DNA from 2 places in the Flavobacterium facile genome. Region 2 is predicted to be linked to the other one. Evidence: riboswitches for the same ligand, from Rfam matches in the RefSeq annotation. Region 2 holds a riboswitch; the other holds the start of a gene.

Region 1 (12,046 bases), on a different contig from region 2:
GCTGTTAATAGTGATTATTTTTTCGCACCAAATGAAAACATAAAAACGCATAATTTATTAAGTAACCTCACGAAAAATTTAACCTATCACGAAATAAACTCCATTCACGGACACGATGCTTTTTTGATAGAATATGAAAGATTAAACAATATTTTAAAAACAATTTTTAACACTAAACAAACACACTAACGATGTCAAATTTAAAATCAGAAGAAAAAGGATTCAAGTACAAAGGAATTAAAGAATTATCCGTTTTGGATAATGTTTCTTTAGTCAATTTAGAAGGAAAAGGATTATTGGGTAAACCAGGTATCGATGCGCGAATTTTTAGCGTAATGGCCTTTTTGAAAATAAGTGTAAGTATTATTTCGCAAGGTTCTTCGGAAAGAGGAATTGGAATTGTGGTTAATAGTGATAGAGCAGCAGAAGCTTTGCAAGGTTTGGAAAAAGAATTTTCTAAAGAATTTCTTTTTGGGGATGTAAGTAAAGTTTCCGTAGATAACAATATCGCAGCAATTTCAATTGCAGGTCAAGATTTAAGTACGTTTCACAAGTTGTATTCCTCTTTAATACGAAATAAAATCACACCTATTTTATTTAATAATATCATTACAGGAAATAGTGTGAGTTTGGTAGTGAAGAAAACCGATTTAAAACGCGCCTTGAATGTAATTAATGTAGGTATTTTCGGTTTGTCAAAAAAAATTAATATTGCGATTTTCGGACACGGATTAGTAGGTTCGACTTTGATTGATCAGGTTTTATCTTCAGCAAAAAACATTGAAATCAAAAAGGGAATCAAACTGAATATTTTTGCGATTGCGAATTCTACAAAATTGGTAATTAATGAAACAGGAATCAATGAAAATTGGAAATCTGAAATAGCAACTAACGGAGAAGCTTACGGGGTTCAGGATATTATTAAATATGCGAAAGAAAATCATTTAGAAAATTTAATCGCAGTGGATAATACCGCAAGTAGCAGTTTCGTAGAAAATTATGTCACACTAATTGAAAGTGGTTTCGATGTAGTTTCTTCTAATAAAATTGCCAATACCTTAAGTTATGGTTTCTACAAAGAAATTCGTCAGGTTTTACAAGATAATCAAAAAAATTATCTGTACGAAACCAACGTTGGTGCCGGTTTACCTTTAATTGATACGATTAAATTATTGCACCTTTCAGGAGAAAATATCACCAAAATTAAAGGGGTTTTTTCTGGGACGTTGAGTTATATTTTTAATCATTTTTCAGTGGAAGATAAACCATTTAGTGAAGTGTTGAAAGAAGCGATTGCTTTAGGTTTCACAGAGCCAGATCCACGTGAAGATTTATGTGGAAACGACGTAGCCAGAAAATTACTGATATTAGCACGCGAATTAGATTTGCAAAACGAATTGAATGAAATTGATGTCCAGAATTTAATTCCAGTGGAATTAAGATCGTTAACTACATCTAATTTCTTAGAAAATTTGCAACTGTTAGATTTTCATTATAAAACAATTAAAGAAAATCAGGAGAAAGGAAATGTGCTGCGTTATATCGGAGAACTGTCTGGCGATTTACAACAAGATAAAGGAAATTTAGAAGTTAAATTAGTTTCTGTTTCTGAAAATTCAGCTCTAGGGCAATTAAAAGGTTCGGATTCCATTTTTGAAATATATACCGAATCCTACGGGGAAAGACCTATCGTAATTCAAGGAGCAGGAGCAGGAGCGTCTGTAACAGCTCGAGGCGTTTTTGGTGATATTTTGAGAATTATCGATAAAATATAACTTAAAAGAATTTTCAGTAGTTTTTTATTCTTTTTTTTATTGTTATTAAAGGATAAAAAACTATTTACCCTCTTTTTTTAATTAAAATTTAGAAAATATTTCTTTTTTATATTTTTTTGTTACCTTTGCAACGTTCATAAACATAATGATTGTTATCACGAAAGGTGGAGGGATTAGACCCTGCGAAACCTTAGCAACCCTACACTTGTAGAAGGTGCTACATTCTATTCCGATTTTTTTATCGGAAACAGATAACCAGAAAATTTTCACCACTTTTCGCTGATATCAATTTTAAGTTTACACACGTTTCAATTTTAACGCGTGAAACAACGCATGAATAATTTTTTATTTCTAACAAATAGCATTAAAATGTCAAATACGAACACATCAACTTTAACATCTAAAAGTAACATCTATCAAGCCATTAAAGAAAGAATTTTAGTTCTGGATGGTGCAATGGGTACGATGTTACAACGCAATAAATTTGAAGAAGAAGATTTTCGTGGCGAACGTTTCAAAGATTTTCCTCATCCATTAAAAGGCAATAACGACTTACTTTCTATCACACAACCAGAAGCAGTAAAAGAAGTGCATCGTTTGTATTTTCAAGCGGGCGCTGATATTGTGGAAACCAATACTTTTTCAGGAACTACAATTGGAATGGCCGATTATCACATGGAAGATTTGGTATACGAATTAAATTACCAATCCGCCAAAATTGCTCGTGAAGTGGCTGATGAATTTACAGATAAAAAGCGCTTTGTTGCAGGTTCGATCGGACCCACAAACAGAACTGCTTCTATGTCGCCAGATGTAAATGATCCAGGCTATCGTGCCGTAACTTTTGACGATTTACGAATTGCGTATAAGCAACAAGTCAATGCCTTAATTGATGGAGGTTCAGACGTACTTTTAGTAGAAACGATTTTTGATACCTTAAACGCGAAAGCCGCACTTTTTGCTATCGAAGAAGTTAAAGAAGAAAGAAACTTAGATATTCCAATCATGGTTTCTGGAACGATTACGGATGCTTCAGGAAGAACGTTATCAGGTCAAACGGTGGAAGCGTTTTTAATTTCCATTCAACATATTCCGTTGTTAAGCGTTGGTTTCAATTGCGCTTTAGGTGCAGATCAGTTGAAACCCTATCTAAAACGATTGGCACATCACACACAATTGAATATTTCGGCGCATCCAAATGCAGGTTTGCCAAATGCATTCGGAGAATACGATCAAACACCAGCAGAAATGCAAGCGCTAATTCGGGAATATTTACAAGATAATTTGATAAATATTATTGGTGGTTGCTGCGGTACAACTCCAGAACACATCCAATTAATTGCAGAAGTTGCTGCAGAATTTGAGCCAAGAAAATCAGAATAAAATTTCATTTAGCTATTTAAAAGTCTAAATGGATTTTTAAAAAAGCTAAAAATGAAAAATATTATAATTAGAATAAAATTATACTATAACCAAAGCAAAATCTTCTGGAGAGATGTTGCGAAAAATTATAGAAAAATAAATAGTTTGCTTTAACAAGTTAGAGGATTTTAAAAACAAGATGTCAAGAAACAATAAAATAAATTTACAACTTTCAGGTTTAGAACCACTTTTCATTACAGAAGAATCTATTTTCGTTAATGTTGGTGAAAGAACGAATGTCACAGGTTCTCGTAAATTTCTTCGATTAATTAAAGAAGAGAAATATGAGGAAGCACTTTCTGTAGCTCGTGAACAAGTAGAAGGTGGCGCGCAAATTATCGACATTAACATGGATGAAGGTATGTTAGATGGCGTATACGCGATGACAAAATTCCTAAATTTAATTGCTGCCGAGCCAGATATCGCTCGTGTTCCTGTTATGATTGATAGCTCGAAATGGGAAATCATCGAAGCCGGTTTAAAAGTCGTACAAGGAAAAGCCGTTGTAAATTCTATTTCCTTAAAAGAAGGAGAAGAAACCTTTATTCATCATGCTAAATTAATTAAACGATATGGCGCAGCAGTAATTGTCATGGCTTTTGATGAAGTCGGACAAGCAGATAATTACGAACGTCGTATCGAAATTTGTAAAAGGAGTTATAATATTTTGGTCGACCAAGTGGGTTTTCCTGCCGAAGATATCATTTTTGATCCTAATATTTTTCCAGTTGCAACTGGAATGGACGAACATAAATTAAATGCTTTAGATTTTTTCCAAGCGACAAAATGGATTCGTGAAAACTTACCGTATGCCAATATTTCTGGTGGTGTAAGTAATGTTTCGTTCTCTTTCCGTGGTAACGATAAAGTGCGTGAAGCGATGCATTCTGCGTTCTTATATCATGCCATTCAAAATGGGATGACAATGGGAATCGTAAATCCAGAAATGTTAGAAATTTACGATGAAATTGACAAGGTTTTATTAGAACACGTTGAAGATGTTCTTTTAAATAGAAGAGATGACGCTACAGAAAGATTATTAGATTTAGCCGAAAGTTTTAAAGGCGATTATAAAGCAAACGAAAAAGCAATTGCCGAATGGCGTAATGATCCAGTTCAAGAAAGATTAACCCATTCTTTAGTCAAAGGAATAGATGAATTTATAGAAATTGATGTAGAAGAAGCTCGTTTAAACGCTAAAAAAGCCATCGAAGTTATCGAAATTAGCTTAATGGCAGGAATGAACGTGGTGGGAGATTTATTCGGAAGCGGAAAAATGTTTTTGCCTCAAGTAGTAAAATCGGCACGTGTGATGAAAAAAGCCGTAGCGTATTTATTACCATTTATTGAAGCGGAAAAAGATTCGACAGCTTCGTCTTCAGCAGGAAAAGTGTTAATGGCAACCGTAAAAGGTGACGTTCACGATATCGGTAAAAATATTGTTTCTGTGGTTTTGGCCTGTAATAATTTCGAAATTATCGATTTAGGGGTGATGGTTCCGCCAGAAAAAATTATTGAAGCAGCCATTAAAGAAAATGTCGATATTATTGGTTTAAGCGGCTTAATTACGCCTTCGTTAGATGAAATGGTGTATTTAGCCAAAGAAATGGATAAGTTAAACATCAAAATCCCTGTGATGATTGGTGGTGCCACAACTTCTCGTGCGCATACAGCCGTGAAAATTGCTCCAGAATATAAAGCGACAGTAGTTCATGTGAATGATGCTTCTAGAGCCGTAACTGTAGCTTCAAATTTATTAAATACAGAAACAAAATCAGATTTTTCTGTCGCTTTACGCGAAGAATACGACACGCTACGCGAAGGTTATTTAAACAGAGCCAGAGAGAAAAATTTCTTAACGATTGAAGAAGCTCGTAAAAATAAATTTAAAATCGATTGGGATACTTTCGAACCGATGCAACCTAATTTTATAGGAACAAAAATTGTTGAGGTGGAACTTTCAGAATTAGTTGACTTCATCGACTGGACACCGTTTTTCCAATCATGGGAATTGTTTGGGAAATATCCAGCAATTTTAACAGATGAGGTAGTAGGGGAACAAGCGACAGATTTGTTTAAAGATGCACAAATTATGTTAGCTAAAATCGTTTCTGAAAAATGGTTTACAGCCAAAGGGATTTTAGGAATTTATCCGGCTAACACGGTTAATGATGATGATATTGAAGTGCAACTTCCAACTTCTAGCTTCCAACTTCTAACTCTTAGACAACAATCTCAAAAAACAGTTGGTGCGCCAAATATTGCATTGTCTGATTTTATAGCACCAAAAGAAACGAATAAACAAGATTATATTGGTTGTTTTTGTGTGACAACAGGTTTTGGTGTCGATGAAAAAGCAGCTGAGTTTGAAGCTCAATTTGACGATTATAATTCGATTTTAACAAAAGCATTAGGAGATAGATTAGCAGAGGCTTTCGCCGAATATTTACACTTAAAAGTCCGTAAAGAAATTTGGGGTTATGCGTCAGAGGAAAATTTAACCAACAACGAATTAATCAAAGAAAATTATAAAGGAATTCGTCCAGCGCCAGGTTATCCGGCTTGTCCAGACCATTTAGAGAAACCAACCATTTGGAATATTTTAAATGTGGAAGAAAATATCGGAGTAAAATTAACGGAGAGTATGGCGATGTGGCCCGCTTCTTCGGTTTCAGGATATTATTTTGCGAATTCGGAAAGTAAATATTTCGGATTAGGAAAAATTAAAAACGATCAAGTCGAAAATTACGCTAAAAGAAGAGGGATTTCAACAGACATAGCAACCAAATGGTTAGCACCAAATATAACAGATTAAAAATAGTTGTTTCAGGTTTAAAGTTCAATAACCTGAAACCTGAAACTTGAAACAAACAAAAAAATGAAAGTAACCGAACATATAGAAAACGCCAACGGAAAACCTTTGTTTTCTTTCGAGATTTTACCGCCTTTAAAAGGTCAAAATATTCAATCTATTTTTGATAGTATCGATCCGTTAATGGAGTTCAATCCACCATTTATTGATGTAACCTATCATCGAGAAGAATACGAATTTAAAGAATTGGAAAACGGTTTATTACAAAAGAAAATTGTAAAAAAACGCCCTGGAACTGTTGGTATTTGTGCCGGAATTCAGAATAAATATAATGTAGATGCCATTCCGCATATATTGTGTGGTGGCTTTACCAAAGAAGATACAGAAAATCTATTAATTGATTTAGATTTCTTAGGAATTAATAACGTAGTTGCGCTTCGTGGTGATGCGGTTAAAAGTGAAATTTACTTCAAGCCTGAAAAAGAAGGTCACGCTTTTGCCTCGGAATTGGTTTCTCAAATCAACGATTTAAATAATGGAATTTATTTGGATGCCGATTTGCAAAATTCTTCTAAAACTGATTTCTGTATTGGTGTAGCCGGTTATCCCGAAAAGCACATGGAAGCACCAAGTTTAGATAGTGATATTCATTTCTTAAAACAAAAAATTAAAAATGGAGCAGATTATATTATCACACAAATGTTTTTCGATAATCAGAAATTTTTTGATTTTGTTGCAAAATGCAGAGCGGCTGGTATTACTGTCCCAATTATTCCGGGTTTGAAACCTATCGCAACTAAAAAACAACTGAATTTAATTCCACACCGATTTAGTTTAGAATTACCAGACGATTTAATTATGGCTGTGGTAAAGGCAAAAGATAATGAAGCGGTTAAACAAATTGGTATCGAATGGTGCATACAACAAAGTAGCGAATTAGTTGCCGCTGGAATTCCTGTGTTGCATTATTATTCTATGGGAAAAGCAGAAAACATAAAAGCTATTGCAAGTACATTATTTTAAAATTTCATAAAGTACTGATTAGTAACTGGTTGTATCATGTTTTTTGGCGATTTTTTTAGCTTTATATCGGTAAAATTATTATTAATTAGAGGTTATTCCTACTTTTGAAATAGTAACCTAAAATCGTAAATTCCATGAAAAAAATCATATTAATTTTAGTATTAAGTTTATCGTTTCAATTTGGATTTTCAAACGATAGAGATGAAGTTTTAAATCGTGCGAGAGAATTAAAAGAAAACAAAAACTACAATCAAGCGATAAAAGAATATGTATCGTACATAAAGTTATTTAAAAACGAAGCAGTTAATTTAAAAGATATTTATTATGAAATAGCCAACTGTTATTTTCTAAATAAAAATAATTTTATGGCATTTAAAGTGATTAAAGAAACCATTTCAAGATATGGTGCCACTAAAGAAGATTTAGAAACCAGTACCGTTTTAGATAAAAAATTGTTTGAAGTCGCTTGGGCTGATATTTTTCCTGAGTATACTACTTTGAGAAAACAGTTCATAAAAAGATTAAATAATGTAGACATCTATGTTGAAAATAATACTGTCGAGTTAAAAACAAAATAAGTTTAGTTAAATTAAGAATAGTTAAGTGTAAAAACCTCTTTTGATTCGTAAGAATTTATTGAGGTTTTTTATTTTTTTAAATGAATACGAATTTTTATCATATTGTTGCATTTTTACTTGTTATGCTATCTTTTACGCAAAATCAGAAAATGAAATGAAATAATATTGTCGAATAGTTAGAATTAGTGACAAAAAGTTATTTTGTAACCTATTGATACATGTTTTTTGTAGTGTTTCACTTTTGGTAGATTAAAATTATATTTTTAACTTTAAGAATGTAATTTTAAATCTGGTGTATTATGAAGAAAATTATTTTCCTATTCGTTATCTTATTTGTGGGTCAGATAACTTTTTCACAAGACAAAGATTTGTTACTGCAAGAAGCAAGGAAATTTGCTTTAAATGCAGATTATAACGCTGCAATTAAATCGTATAAATCGTATGTGAAATTAGCTAAAAAAGACGATTTAAAAGAAGTGTGTTTTGAATTGGCAAATTGCTATTTTAAAAGTAACGATACCAAAATGGCAGTTAAAACCTTAAAAACTTCAATTAAGAAATACGGATTAACAGAAGAAGATTTGATTTACAGTCAAGTGTTAGATGCTAAATTATCTGATATCACAATTGCCGAATTATATAATGACTTTACCAGATTAAGAAGTAAATACGTTACTTATCAAGAAAGACATTAACAAGTAATGCGTTGCTTGTTTTAAAATCTCTTCGTAAATTTAGTTTTATGAAGAGATTTTTTTTGCAAACTATTGAAATAATTGATTTTGAATTAGAATATATGTATTGGCACATTGACTAATTGTCAAATCGACCATTATTTCGTCTTCTCTCTAAAAACTTTTTCTAAATTAGTGCCTAAATCCGCAAGTTGAGCGTCTTCCACAATTTTTCCTTTGTGAATAATAATAATTCTATCGCAAATAGCTTCTACTTCTTGCATAATATGTGTAGATAAAAATACGGTTTTGTCTTTACCAATATTCTTAATTAATTCTCTAATTTCCACCAACTGATTCGGATCTAAACCTGTTGTAGGTTCGTCTAAAATCAAAACATCAGGATTGTGAAGTAAAGCCGTTGCTAAACCAACACGCTGACGAAATCCTTTAGAAAGTTCACCAATTTTTTTATGGCATTCCGGAGTCAAACCAGTCAATTCAATCACTTCTTGAATTCTAGATTTGTCCGTTTTATGCACGTCAGCACTAAATTCTAAATACTCACGAACATATAAATCCAAATACAACGGATTGTGTTCTGGTAAATAGCCAACAGATTGTTGTACGCTTTTTTGAGCAGTCGTGACATCAAATCCATTTACGGTCGCTTCGCCTTCATCTGCTGTTAAATACGTTGTCAATATTTTCATTAAAGTCGATTTTCCAGCTCCATTCGGACCTAAGAAACCTACAATTTCGCCTTTGCTTACAGAAAAACTAACGTTATCTAACGCTTTTTGTGATCCGTATGTTTTGGTTATGTTTTTTACTTCTATTGACATATTCTTGTTTTCAACAAAAATAATAAATAAATGCAATACTATTATAGATAAATTTAAGTTAATGTTGTTTTTGCTGTTTACTTTTTTTGTATATTTGTTAAACAAAATAAGAATATTATGGCTGCACCTAAAAAAAAGAAAGCAATTACGGAAGATGTAATTGTTTCTGCTTACACAGATTATTGTTTAACGCATGGTAAAAAACCCAATTCGGTTTATGAATTTGCCAAGCAAAACACTATGGAAGAAAGCGATTTTTACCAATTTTTTGCTTCTTTTGAGTTTTTAGAAAAGCAATATTTTGTTTCTATGTTTGCTTATACTTTAGAATTATTAGAAAAAAATGAAGCCTATCAATCGTATGAAAGCGCAGACAAGTTATCAGCTTTTTATTTTACTTTTTTCGAAATGGCAACGGCAAACAGAAGTTTTGTGATTTATTTACTGAAACAAGACAAAAACCCAATGAAAAATCTTGGGAAGTTATCAAAACTTCGTGAAGTATATTTGGATTTCGCCTTAACTATTCTAGAAAAACCTATTAAAATTGATCAAGAAACGGTCGTAAAAATTCAAGACAAAGTTTTACAAGAAGCTTCTTGGTTGCAATTTCTTTCGATTTTCAATTTTTGGATGAACGACGAATCACCAAATTTTGAAAAGACAGATGTTTTCATAGAAAAATCAGTAAAAGCAAGTTTCGATTTAGCCTATAACATTCCAACTCAAAGTGTAATTGATTTTGGGAAATTTTTATGGAAAGAACAAATGAATGGCATGTTTTCTAAATCATAAATTCAACAAAAAACAATGAAAAAAATAGACAGTATTCCAACAGGAAAAATGGAGCGTGTAACTAAATTGGTTACCACTGGTGTGAAAGTTGGAGGAAATTACCTAAAATATTACGGAGAAAAAGTTGTGAATCCATCTTTAACAAAAGACAAATTACATGAAAGTAATGCTTCTGATATTTATGATGGCTTAAAGGAATTAAAAGGAAGTGCTTTAAAAGTCGCACAAATGCTAAGCATGGAAAAAAACTTGTTGCCTCAATCTTATACGGATAAGTTTTCGTTGTCGCAATTTTCTGTTCCGCCATTATCAGCGCCTTTAGTTCGAAAAACATTTAAAACGTATTTTAAACAATATCCTGAAGAATTATTTGATAGTTTTTCACCAGATTCTATAAACGCTGCAAGTATTGGTCAAGTTCATAAGGCAAAGAAAGACGGAAAAGAATTAGCCGTAAAAATTCAATATCCTGGTATTCGTGAAAGTATTAGTTCTGATATTGCTTTAGTGAAACCTATTGCGATTAGAATGTTCAATTTACAGGGAACTTCAGACGAATATTTTCAAGAAGTAGAAGAGAAATTAACAGAGGAAACAGATTATAAATTGGAAATTTCGCAGTCGATGAAAGTCATTGAAGATTGTGAGAAAATCGAAAACTTGTTATTTCCACATTATTATCCTGAATTTTCTTCAGATAAAATTATCACGATGGATTGGATGAATGGGATTCATTTATCTGAGTTTTGTTCAAGTAATGCTTCTCAAGAACAACGTAATAAAGTCGGACAAACCTTGTGGAACTTCTATATGTACCAAATTCACCAATTGAAAAAATTTCACGCCGATCCGCATCCAGGAAACTTTTTAGTGGATAAAAACGACAATTTAATTGCGATTGATTTTGGTTGTATGAAAGAAATTCCAAATGATTTTTACGTACCATATTTTGAAGTTTCTACACCAGAATCATTAAAAGACATGGACTATTTTACAAAAAAATTATACGAGTTAGAGATTTTAAAAACTACGGATAAACCAAAAGAATTAGAATTTTTTACTGATTTGTTTCACGAATTATTATCTGTATTTACCAGACCAATAAATGAAGTTGAGTTTGATTTTGCTGATTTGAAATTTCAGAATGATATTGCAGCTTTAAGTGAAAAATTCGCAAGTGATAAAACACTAAGAAAAATGAATGGAAACAGAGGTTCCAAACATTTTATATATGTAAACCGAACATTTTTTGGTCTATATAGTTTAATGTTCGATATCAAAGCAAAAGTGAAAATTAATGATTTTGAAAAATATTTAAAATTAGTATAACATCACTAACTTTAGGATTAAAATAATAGCTTAATGGGTTTCGCCACGTATTATCGAATTGTATAATTTGTTCGTCCTTGACGAAAAATTCGAATTAAATCGAATTAAATTTTAAAAATTTGTGAATTCGTGGCCAAAAAAATATAATATCTATGAAAAACTACTTAATAATTGGCGGAAGCAAAGGCGTTGGGGAACAAATCGTAAAAGAATTATCTGAAAAAGGAAACTTTTGTCACGTTATTTCTCGTTCTGAACCAACGTATCAATTTAATGGGAATTGGTATCAATTAGATGCGCTAACTGACGAATTACCAACCATTGAAGCTATTGATGGTTTGGTGTATTGTTTGGGAAGTATCAATTTGAAGCCTTTCAATCGTTTAAGTTTAGAAGATTTTAATACCGATTTTAATGTAAATTTTTTCGGAGCCTTAAAAGCGTTTCAACATTATTTACCGACCTTAAAAAAATCGGAACAAGCAAGCGTTGTGATGTTTAGTACAGTTGCGGTACAATCAGGAATGCCGTATCATGCTAGTATTGCTGCAGCAAAAGGAGCAGTAGAAGGTTTAGTGAAAAGTTTAGCGGCAGAATTCGCACCAAAAATTAGAGTGAATGCCATCGCACCATCTTTAATTGATACACCATTAGCCGCTGGAATTTTACGTTCAGATCAAATTAAAGAAAACATGATTGCAAAGCATCCATTAAAACGAATTTTAAATCCAATTGATGTTTCAAAAACAGCATGTTTCTTACTTTTAGAAGATTCAAACGGAATAACCGGACA
Region 2 (12,046 bases):
GAAGGAAAAACATTTTATTATGGAGGTATTAGAACTCCATTAGAATTTTGGGCACCTTGGCGAATTGATGATGAAGAAGATAAATTAGCGAAACAATTAGGTTTAGGAGAGATTGGTAAGGAACTCTCTAATTTGTTACATCCAGTACGATTATTGGATATCTTACAAAATTTTTCATTATTTACTTCAAACAAAAAGAAACAACGAATAAAAATATTATGTCGCTTTCAACAATATGAAGGTGCTAATAAAATTGTAGAAAGAGTTAAAGAAGGCAAAATCAAGAAAGGCTTAATATGGCATTTTCAAGGTTCTGGTAAATCTTTATTAATGGTTTTTGCAGCACAAAAGTTGCGAAAAATGCAAGAACTCAAAAGTCCAACTGTTATTGTTTTAGTTGACAGAACTGACTTAGATACGCAAATTACAGGAACATTCAATGCTGCAGATATTGCTAATGTAGTAACAACTGAAAGTATTTCTGAATTACAAACATTATTAGAAAGAGATACTCGAAAAATAATTATTTCTATGATTCATAAGTTTAGAGATGCTAAACCTGATATGAATACTAGAGATAATATCATTGTATTAGTTGACGAAGCTCACAGAACTCAAGAAGGTGATTTAGGAAGACAAATGAGAGCGGCGTTGCCTAATGCTTTCTTATTTGGATTGACAGGTACACCAGTTAATAAAGCGGATAAAAATACATTTTGGGCTTTTGGAGCTTCAGAAGATGAAGGTGGTTATATGTCACGTTATACTTTTCACGATTCAATTAGAGATTCTGCCACTTTACCCTTGCATTTTGAACCTAGGTTAGTAGATGTACATGTGGATAAAGAAACTATTGATAAAGTTTTTAAAGTCTTCAAAGATGAAGCTGCTTTAACTGATGAAGAAGCAGATGCCTTAAATAAAAAATCAGCTAAAATGGCTGCATTCTTAAAATCTCCAGAACGAGTTGCTAAAATTGTAGAAGATATTGCTAAACATTTTAATGAAAAGGTATTGCCACATGGCTATAAAGCTATGATTGTTACACCAGACCGTTATGCATGTGTTCAATACAAAGAAGAATTAGATAAATACTTTGCAACTGAAGCAAGTAAGGTCGTGATTTCTACAACTGCAAATGATGATTTTGAGTTTAAACAAAAATGGGGATTAGATAAAAGTCAGCAAGAGAAAGTTGTAGATGATTTTAATACGGCTAATTCAGAACTTAAATTTTTAATTGTTACAGCTAAACTATTGACAGGTTTTGATGCACCAATTTTACAAACATTATATTTAGATAAATCAATTAAAGACCATACACTATTACAAGCCATATGTAGAACCAATAGATTGTATCCAGGAAAATCATTTGGTCGAATAGTAGATTATTTTGGTGTTTTTGATGATGCTGCTAAAGCATTAGAATTTGATGAAAAAAGCGTAAGTCAAATGATTACTAATCTTTCTGAATTAAAAGAGCAATTACCTGAAGCAATGGAAAAAGCATTGTCTCATTTTATAGGAGTAGATAAAACCATTCATGGCTTTGAAGGATTAGAACTAGCCCAAAATGCTATTAATACTGATGATAAAAAAGATGCTTTTGCAAAAGATTATAAGTATTTATCAAAATTATGGGAATCTTTATCTCCAGATAGAGTATTAGACCAATATCAAGCAGAATATAGATGGTTATCGCAAGTTTTTGAATCTGTTAGGCCATCATCAGATCATATTGGAAAATTATTGTGGTTTACTTTGGGGGCACAAACAACCAAGTTAATTCATGAGAATATACATGTTGGTGAAGTACATCAATTAGAAGAGTTTGTATTAGATGCAGATGTGATTGAAAACATCTTTAATAATCCAGATCCTAGAAATGCAAAAAAACTTGAAAAAATATTAGTAAAGCGTTTCAAAAAAAATGCTGGAAATCCGAAATTCAAAAAGTTGAGCGAACTTTTAGAAGCATTAAGAGATAAAGCAGAACTTGGATTAATAACTTCTATAGAATTTGTAAAGGAATTATGTAAATTAGCGAGAGAAGTACTTCAAGCTGAAAAAGAAGTTGAATCGGAATTACAAGAGAAAACACCACAAGCAGCACTTACGGAATTATTTTTAGAGTTAAAAACAGAGCAAACTCCAGCAGTTGTAGAAAGAATCGTTAATGATATTGATGCAATAGTAAGACATGTGAGATTTCCTGGATGGCAAAAAACAGCTTCAGGTGAAAGAGAAATTCAGAAGTCATTGCGTCAAGCTTTATTAAAATACAAACTACACAAAGAGCAAGTGCTTTTTGACAGGGCCTATGAGTATATAAAAGAGTATTATTAAATTATATAAAATATTTTTGTCACAAATATTTACCAAATTTGTGACAAATTATAATTATTAGATACTCAAACCTTTATATATTACTAATAAATAGAGAGATTAGTAAATAATTAAGGCTAAAATATTTTTCGCAAAATAATATACTTTATTGAGAATTATATCTTTTTATTAAATAATCAAAATGATTGTTATTTACAACAAAAAGACTAATCCTGTATAGAATAACAATCATTTTATATGAATTCTAAAAAGCAAATTATTTTTCCTAAGTACAATTTACTCCTTGAAAAATTAGGTGAAAATATAAAATTGGCCCGTAAAAGAAGAAAGTTGACTACTTTGCAAGTTGCTGAACGGGCTAATATTTCACGTTCCACATTGTACTTAATTGAATCTGGAAATCCAGGTGTAGCGATAGGAGCATATTTTAATGTTTTGAGAGTATTTGGACTTCAAGATGACTTTTTAAAGTTAGCTGCTGATGATATTTTAGGTCAAAAACTTCAAGATATTGAACTTTTATAAGTAAAAGTTATATCTTTTTATACAAATCAATACGGCAACAAAAACGGCAACTGTAAATTAAAAACCCTGTAAAACAAGTACTTTACAGGGTTTTTAGTGGAGTCGGAGAGAATCGAACTCTCGTCCAAACAAGTCATCAAAGAGCTTTCTACATGTTTAGTTTTTGTTTAAATTTTCGACAACTAGCCCGGCCAAAAACAGCCACTAGATGCTTAACTTTATCAGTGTCAGAGCGGATTTAAAGTTTTACCGTTCCTAGGTTTATTTTTACCATTCCTCTTAATCAACCGCCACAAACCAAGGCTTTTGAGAGAAATCCAGCTTCCCAACCTGGTTGGGACATGGCATTATCGTACTATAGTTCGGATTATGCAGCTAAAGCGTAAGTATTTTCGCCGTTTAAAAAGTGTGTATCATTGATATTTACGAGCCAAAAATACAATGCTCGACATGCTTACTTTTTAGTGCCACTCGCTGTCAAAACCAGTCGACCCCATTTTGTAAAATAGTTTTTCAACAAACGCTATTCTTCAAATTCAATGCCAAAGATACTAATTTTCATAATATTTGAAAGGAAACGACGATTTAATTAAATTAGTTTGTTATACCTTTTTTATTTTAAAATTTTCTTATAGAGTTTTAATAAAAATGTTAAAAAAATATGCAAATATCTATAAATAACTTAAAAAACAATAAAGTTGATTATTCTGCTTCCTAATTGTTTATAAAGTAATGGTAATCTTTAATTTTAATTGTTAAATTGTTATATTTGTAAGCTATTGAATAAATAATGTTTAAAAAATGAAGTTCGGAATAATTAAAGAAAGAAAAAATCCACCAGATCGTAGAGTTGTTTTCTCCCCAACAGAGCTTTTGGATTTTAAAAATCAATTCCCAGATGCTGAAATTAAAGTGGAAGCATCAGATATAAGAGTTTTTTCAGATTTAGAATATACAGAAAAAGGCTTTGAAGTTTCAGAAGACATCTCCGATTGTGATGTTTTGCTTGGAGTAAAAGAAGTTCCAGTTGATGCTTTAATTCCAAATAAAAAATATTTTTTCTTTTCTCATACTATAAAAAAACAAGCTTATAATAGAAAATTACTTAAAGCATGTATCGATAAAAACATCGAATTATATGATCACGAAACGATTGTTAATGAAAATAATACCCGATTAATTGGTTTTGGTCGTTACGCAGGTATTGTTGGTGCTTATAACGGATTTAGAGCTTTCGGTTTAAAATACGAAATTTTTAATTTACCAAAAGCAGAAAAACTTCCTAATCAAGAAGCTTTAATTACGCAACTTAAAAAACCATTCTTGCCACCAATTAAAATTGTTTTATCTGGTAAAGGTAAAGTGGCAATGGGTGCGAAAGAAATGTTGGATGGTATGAAAGTAAAGGAAGTATCGGTTGAAGATTATTTGTCAACCACTTATACTTACCCTGTTTATACGATGATTGATGTAAAAGATTACAACATTCATAAAGAGGGTTCTGCTTTCGATAAGAAAGATTTTTATGCTAATCCACAAAATTATAATTCAAATTTTGAGCGTTTTGCTGAAGTTTCAGATATTTTTATGGCTGGACATTTTTATGGAAATGGAGCACCAATAATTTTATCGAGAGAAATGTTGGCTTCTCCAAAATGTAAAATAAAAGTTGTAGCAGATATTTCTTGTGATATTGATGGACCAATTGCTTGTACACTAAGAGCAAGTACAATTGCAGAACCAAATTATGGTTATTTACCTAGCGAACACAAGGAAGCTGATATGTTTCATCCAAGTGCTATCGTAGTAATGGCTGTGGATAATTTGCCTTGTGAATTACCAAAAGATGCTAGTGAAGGTTTTGGAGAAATGTTTTTAGCACATGTTATCTCTGCTTTTTTTAATAATGATGCAACAGGTGTTTTAGTCAGAGCTAAAATTACTGAAAACGGAAAACTCACACCTCGTTTTGCTTATTTGCAAGACTATTTAGATGGTAAAGAATAATTTTAAAATCCCAAGTAATTGGGATTTTTTTTTGGCAATAAATTTTAAAACTTCAAAATAAATATGTAAATTTGCTTATTGTTAAATGTAAAAATACATATTATGAAAAAAGATAAAAATTACATTATTCATGAGGAAACTTTAAATATAGCCTCTGAACCTATGGCTATTTATTTGCCTTCATCATTTATTAAAAATAATGTATTAGATAATATTGCTCAAAACTCAAAAGAATTATTTGTAAAAGTTTTGGCAGTTACTGGTTTAACAATCAAAATTCTTGCTGAAAATATTTTTGAAATTACGCCAAAAACATTCATTAAATATAAAAACAATGAAACTAAAATTCCTTCAAGAATTGCAGAATTAGCTATTGAGTTAAGTACTTTATATGAATTAGGGAATGTTGTTTTTGGTAATTCAACAGTTTTTAATCAATGGTTAGATAAAGAAAATCCATTTTTCAATAACAATAAACCGGCTCAATATTTAAATACTTCAACGGGTATTCATTTAATATACGAAGAATTAAAACGAATAGAATTCGGAGCAACCGCATAATTTATGGAGGTTTTTAGAATTGTTCATACAAAATGGGCGAATAGTTTAACAGCTTCTGGTTATGCCGCAAGATGGAATTCAACAGGATTATTTGTCATTTATGCAGCCGAAAATTGTTCGTTAGCGTGTTTGGAAAACTTGGTGCACAGAAATGGTTTTGGTAGCGATGCAGATTATAGTTTACTGACCATTACGTTTCCAAATACCATAAAATCTTCGGAAATTAACACAAAAGATTTACCAAAAGAGTGGGATAATGCAACGGAGAATGGACATCTAGTTTGTAGAGCAATTGGCGATTCTTGGATAAGAAATCAGCAATCGGCCATTTTGTTTGCCCCATCAGCGATTATTCCAAAGGAAAGAAATGTGTTAATAAATCCAAATCATCCCGATTTCAAAAAAATTAAATTTACAATTCAAGAATTTGCATTCGATAAACGATTAACAAAATAGTATTTAACTTCATTTTTATTATTTAAAGCAATTAAAAACTATACAAAAACACAATATTGGACATTTCCTTAAAAATTTAACTTCAATTTTATGAATTTTTGTCATATTATTTTGTTATTTAGCATCCAACTAAAATTTAAAACTATAAACTACTACTTATGAATTTAGAAAACAAACAAACTAATTATCCAGCTTTATATACACTGATTACAGTGTTCTTCTTTTGGGGATTTATTGCTGCTGGTAACAGTATTTTTATCCCATTTTGTAAAAACTTTTTCTCCTTAGATCAATTTCAATCGCAATTAATTGATTTTGCATTTTATACGGCCTATTATATTGGTGCTTTGTTGCTTTTTGCAATGGGAAATAGCTCAGGAAAAGATATTGTAGGAACTTGGGGATACAAGAAAAGTATTGTTTACGGTTTGTTATTTTCTGCTTTAGGTGCAGGCGCTATGATTGTGGCTGTTGAAGCAAGTGTTTACGCCGGAATGTTAGTCGGATTATTTATTGTGGCTTTAGGATTTTCATTACAACAAACTGCTGCAAATCCGTTTGCGATTTTATTAGGTAATCCAAAAACGGGTGCGAGTAGAGTCAATTTAGGTGGTGGAATTAATTCATTAGGAACAACTATAGGTCCGATTTTAGTAGCATTCGCTTTATTTGGAAGTGCCAAAGCCGTTTCAGATGAACAGATTAAAAGTTTGCCTTTAGATAAAGTAGTAATTTTGTATGTAGTTGTTGGTTTGTTATTTGTTGGCTCAGCAGCTTTATTCTATTTTTCGAAAAAAGTTCCTGCTGGAATTGCTACAGAACCAATGGAAAAAGCCAATAAAGCTTTAAGAACTTTGGTGATTATGACAGTTCTATTAGGTGTGATGTTTACTCCAATTTTCCAAAGTTATAAAAGTGTTGAAGCTTTGAAAATTGAAACTTTGAATAAAGAAATTGATCAGGCAAAAGAAACATTAAAAGTGGCTAGATTCACAGAAGAAGGTTTGATAAATCATAATGCGGCTATTAGTCAGAAAGAAGCTGAAGTTTCAGCCTTAAAAGTTCCTTTAGAACAATCTCGTATGTTATGGCTTTCAGGAGCACTATTAGTTGTTTTAGGCGGAATTTTATATTCCTATTTATCAGCTAAGAAAAATGTAAACGGTTGGGGAGCGATGCAATATCCGCAATTGGTTTTGGGAATGTTAGCCATTTTCGTTTATGTTGGAGTAGAAGTGGCAATCGGAAGTAATTTAGGAGAATTATTAAAATTACAAGAATTCGGAAGTATGCAGTCTTCTGATATTGCGCCCTATATTTCTATGTATTGGGGTGGATTAATGATTGGTCGATGGGCTGGAGCTATTTCAGTTTTTAATTTACAAGGATTTAAAAAAACAATTGCTTTAATCATTGTGCCATTAATTGCTTTTGCAGTTATTTTAGGTGTGAATATCATTTCTGGAAAAGACATGAAACCTTTGTATTATTATGTGGTTTGTATTTTTGTTCAAATTATTGCTTTTTTCTTAAGTAAAGATAAACCAGCAAGAACTTTAATGATTTTCGGAAGTTTTGGTATTATCGCTATGTTAATTGGTTTGTTTTCAACCGGAACAGTTGCTATTTATGCCTTTTTAGCGGGTGGATTAGCATGTAGTATTATGTGGCCAGCTATTTTTAGTTTATCAATTATTGGTTTAGGAAAATATACGTCTCAAGGTTCTGCTTTTTTAGTGATGATGATTTTAGGTGGTGGAATTATTCCTCCAATTCAAGGAAAATTATCTGATATTATTGGGATTCACCAATCGTATATTGTAGCTGTTGTTTGTTTTGCTTATTTAACTTTATTTGCCATTTTGGTTAAAGGAATTTTGAAAAAACAAAACATTGATGTAGATGCAATTGAAGTAGAAGGAAGCCATTAATTTCAATATGTATTCATATAAACTCCGTTAGTCTTTTAGATTAGCGGAGTTTTTTTTTAGATATCCTGTTTATATCATTAACAATCTTTAAAATTAAGTTAAGTTTTTCAAAAATATTTTTTTAGATTTTTTTTTAACTTACTTTTGCACCCGTTATCACGAATCTTTCAAAGATAGCAACCTGCAACAACAAGCAAGGTGCTAAAACGATAAGCCAATTTATTTGGAAAAAATGTTGTTTACTTTCATTTTTATTGTTTTTTGATGAATTATTCGTGTGAAATAATTTTAATAGAAAATAATATTTTATGAATTCAAATCAAAATCAAGGCAGTCTTTATGCTTTGTTGCCTTTGGCAGTTTTTATTTTCACTTTTTTAGGAAGTGGAATTTTATTTAATGATTTTTATGCTTTGCCTTCTTCTGTGGCTGTAACGTTAGGAATTATTGCCGCTTTTATTTTATTTAAAAATAGTACAGATGAAAAAGTAGATCAATTGATTGCAGGTTGTGGAGATTCCAAAATTATCACCATGTGTTTGATTTATCTTTTAGCTGGTGCTTTTGCGACTGTAACTTCTGTAACTGGAGGTGTTGATGCCGTTGTAAATTTAGGGATAGAAAATATTAATTCTTCTTTTTTTCCTTTAGGAATTTTTGTCATTGCCTCTTTTTTATCTACCGCTACGGGAACTTCTGTAGGTTGTATTGTTGCTTTAGGTCCTATTGCTATTTCGTTGGCAGATAAATCGGGAGCTTCTTTGCCTTTAATTGGTGGTGCTTTATTAGGTGGTGCCATGTTTGGCGATAATTTATCTATGATTTCGGATACTACTATTGCGGCTACTCAGTCGTTAGAATGTCAGATGAAAGATAAGTTTAAGATTAACTTATTAATTGCTTTACCAGCGGCTATATTAACGCTTTTGGTCTTACTGTTTTTAGGTTATGGTGGCAGTCAAATTCCTGTACAAGCTGGTAGTTATCAATTGATTTCTATTTTACCTTATATTATAGTAATTGTTTTAGCTGTCATCGGTATAAATGTTTTCGTCACTTTAATTATTGGAATTGTTGCAGCTGGTATTTTAGGATTTACGATTGGTGATTTTACAATATTAACTTTTTCTAAAGCCATTTATCAAGGATTTACGAGTATGACAGATATATTTCTGTTGTCGATGTTAACCGGTGGTTTGGCTACTTTGGTTGAAAAAGCAGGTGGTATTGCTTTTTTATTACATCAGATTAAAAAACGTTTAAAATCAAAACGTTCTGCACAAATGGGTATTGGTGCACTTGTAGGTTTGGTAAATGTGGCTATTGCGAACAATACGGTTTCGATTGTAGTAACAGGTGGAATCGCTAAAGAAATTAACGATGAATTTGGACTTAATGCTAAAAAAACAGCAACCATTTTAGATATTTTTTCATGTATTTTTCAAGGTTTATTACCTTACGGTGCTCAGGTTTTATTAATCATTAGTTTTTCAAAAGGAGCGTTAAGTTGGATAGATTTAGTGTCTAATGCTTGGTATTATTTCTTTTTATTTTTAGTTACAATTTTAGCTATTTATACCAAATTTTGGGATAAATGGATTGTTAGATACATCAAATAATTTCTCAAATTAGAATTTTAAAACTCCGATAGTTTCTAAACGCTATCGGAGTTTTTTTATGTTTTCAAATTACTTCCAATCAATCTTTCTTGAAAAGTACATTACGGCTGCTAAAATGGCAAATAAACCAATACTTCCGACTAATAAAGCATAATCTTCTAATTGTATGATTACAAAGATAAACGAATACAACACACTTAATGAAATCGCAATAAAGGTTGGGAATTTCTTATTCTTCAAAATCGAAATCGAATACAAGGAAATCAAAGCAATTACGGCAATGGCAGCGATGATGTAAGCCAACGAAAAGCTACTGTGTTCAGTAATGGAAATCAATAACGTGTAAAACATAATTAAAGCAATTCCTATCATAGAATATTGAAAAATATGAATGTTAATTTTACTAATAGATTGAATTAAAAAGAAGATTAAAAACGTTAATCCAATTACTAAAAAGCCATATTTACTTGCACGTTCGTTTTGTTGGTATTCGTCAACTGGTGTGATGAAATCTGTGGCAAAAGCATAGTTTGATAATTCTGGTAAGTTTTCAAAATACTGTTGTGCAAAAGGTCTGTTGAAATGTAATATTTTCCAATTGGCTTTAAATCCATCAGCAGTAATTTCACGTGAAGTAGGAGAGAAGTTACCATTAAAATTTGGTGAATTCCAATCAGAAGTCATTTTAGAATCTGTTGTTTTTCCAATCGGAACAATTTTGATTTGTTTACTTCCATTAAAAGCAATATCAAAACTAAAGTTACTTGAATTGGCAATCGATTTATAATCGAAAGTAGTGGATTCTAAAGTTTGAATACTATCATTATTTTCAGAATTTCCTGGTTCGAATTTAAAACATTGGCTGCCAAATTTAATTTTGACTTCATCTTTCAAACTTTTTAAATTTGTTGTTCGGATAATAATTTTCGCTTGATTCCAATATACATTCGCTTCCGGAATATTTCGCATTTGAAAATTAGGCTGTGAATAAGAACCTGTGAAATTCATTTTCGTAGAAAATACATTCGATTTAAAAATACCACGTTCTAAAGGTTTTTCCATGGTTGCTGTTACCGAATTATTCAATTCTTCTGGAAAGAAATACGCAAAATTCGATTTTCCTGAGATTGGATTTTTATACGGAATTTTTAAAATTGGTCCGTATACATAAATCCCGACACCCCATTTTGATGTGGTTTCTGAAACTACTTCTTTTTGTCGGATGCTTCGTTCTGTAATTAAATCTTGTACGAAGAACAGCGGAATTAACAAGACTAAAGTTAGTATTCCAACCATCATCATTTTAGCGGTTGATGATTGAAAAAATGATTTGTTTTCTGTTTGATCTGGTGTTTTGATGTTGATTTCCATAAATTTAATTTTTAGATTGGTATTTTTAATTGTTATTGATTTTTCTATTTTTCTGTTTCCAATGATAGAAAATGACATAACTTACTAGAATTATTATTCCGAGTTGAAGTGTGTAAATTATCGTTTCGAAACTAAATAATGCGTAAATTGAAGTGTTAAAAAGGGCAATTGGTTTGGAAATTATATCCCAACTGTTAAAGCGTAAAATTCTTCCCAAGTAAATTCCAAAAGCAGATAAAAAACTCATACTCAAAATAAATAGGTTTCCTGTTTTATTGCCATATTTAGCCATTGTTAAATGATGCATGTGATATAAGGAAAGCAAACCTACATAGAATCCTGCGAAGCTAAAACTCGAAATTATGAGTAAATCTAAACCAAATTGAAAGGTGTTTTTGAAATGTAAATGCGTGAAATCTGTCAGTATATAAAAGGTGTTTGGAATGAATAATAACCACACTAATGCATAAAAAGTATTTTGTATTTTCTTGCTTTTATCGAAGAAGTTATTGTGAATATTAGACGATAATAAATAAGGAACAATGGCTAAAAACAGATTCCAAATTAGAAATAACAAATACATGGAATGTGTAATTTTTACTCGAAGTAATAACAACGTAATTGCAACTAAAGAGGCTAACCAAACCGCAGTGTCTTGTTTGCGATTTAAAATGTAAAGTGTGACAATTTTGTTCATAATAAGTGAAGTTAAAGTACTTTGTTTTTCAAAGTGTAAAGATAAAAAAATAGCGTTATTTCTGATGTAATAATTTTTCTAATGCCGCAATATGATCCTGAAAGGCTTTTTTGCCAATAGGAGTAATGCTGTATTTTGTATTTGGTTTTTTACCGATAAATTGTTTTTCGACTGAAATAAATTCATCAGCTTCTAATGCTTTTATATGACTGGCTAAATTTCCGTCTGTGGCGCCTAAAAACTCTTTCATCGTATTAAAATCCACAGATTCATTCACCATCAAAACCGACATAATTCCAAGTCGTATTCTGTGATCAAAGGCTTTGTTGATGTTTTGGATGATGTTTTTCATGGTTTTTTGAGGCACGAATGCCATCTTTAAATTAATTGTTTTGTGTAAATTTTATTTGTTTGATTTTAAAACATAAATTTCTTGTTTCGGATTTTTTAAGCGAATTTTAATTTCATTATATTTCCATTCTTTTCCAGACTTGATTGCATAAATATCTATTTTTCCAGACTTAGTATCACTT

The links. Region 2 has a riboswitch for S-adenosylmethionine ahead of UEQ13_RS10970 (Na+/H+ antiporter NhaC family protein). Riboswitches for the same ligand answer to the same signal wherever they lie in the genome.
Region 1: linked by a shared signal. The riboswitch ahead of UEQ13_RS00850 (homocysteine S-methyltransferase family protein) and the one ahead of UEQ13_RS10970 (Na+/H+ antiporter NhaC family protein) in region 2 are both predicted to bind S-adenosylmethionine.

What each region holds. Positions count from the first base shown of each region.
Region 1 covers NZ_JAZAYT010000022.1:21,719-33,764, reverse strand. Annotated here, with positions in the region: gene UEQ13_RS00860 (alpha/beta fold hydrolase) at 1-189, shown strand, start outside; partial or broken gene UEQ13_RS00855 (ACT domain-containing protein) at 231-1,775, shown strand; SAM riboswitch class I at 1,925-2,033, shown strand; gene UEQ13_RS00850 (homocysteine S-methyltransferase family protein) at 2,145-3,158, shown strand; gene metH (methionine synthase) at 3,298-6,012, shown strand; gene metF (methylenetetrahydrofolate reductase [NAD(P)H]) at 6,076-7,032, shown strand; gene UEQ13_RS00835 (hypothetical protein) at 7,167-7,610, shown strand; gene UEQ13_RS00830 (outer membrane protein assembly factor BamD) at 7,910-8,305, shown strand; partial or broken gene UEQ13_RS00825 (ATP-binding cassette domain-containing protein) at 8,476-9,129, opposite strand; gene UEQ13_RS00820 (TetR family transcriptional regulator C-terminal domain-containing protein) at 9,247-9,924, shown strand; gene UEQ13_RS00815 (ABC1 kinase family protein) at 9,940-11,253, shown strand; gene UEQ13_RS00810 (SDR family NAD(P)-dependent oxidoreductase) at 11,406-12,046, shown strand, end outside.
Region 2 covers NZ_JAZAYT010000034.1:91,895-103,940, reverse strand. Annotated here, with positions in the region: gene UEQ13_RS11005 (type I restriction endonuclease subunit R) at 1-2,346, shown strand, start outside; gene UEQ13_RS11000 (helix-turn-helix transcriptional regulator) at 2,584-2,871, shown strand; RNA gene ssrA (transfer-messenger RNA) at 2,966-3,366, opposite strand; gene UEQ13_RS10990 (NAD(P)-dependent oxidoreductase) at 3,673-4,878, shown strand; gene UEQ13_RS10985 (MbcA/ParS/Xre antitoxin family protein) at 4,981-5,439, shown strand; gene UEQ13_RS10980 (RES family NAD+ phosphorylase) at 5,443-5,895, shown strand; gene UEQ13_RS10975 (MFS transporter) at 6,054-7,826, shown strand; SAM-I-IV-variant riboswitch at 7,975-8,069, shown strand; gene UEQ13_RS10970 (Na+/H+ antiporter NhaC family protein) at 8,135-9,445, shown strand; gene creD (cell envelope integrity protein CreD) at 9,515-10,810, opposite strand; gene UEQ13_RS10960 (DUF1361 domain-containing protein) at 10,842-11,513, opposite strand; gene UEQ13_RS10955 (winged helix-turn-helix domain-containing protein) at 11,569-11,865, opposite strand; gene UEQ13_RS10950 (hypothetical protein) at 11,917-12,046, opposite strand, start outside.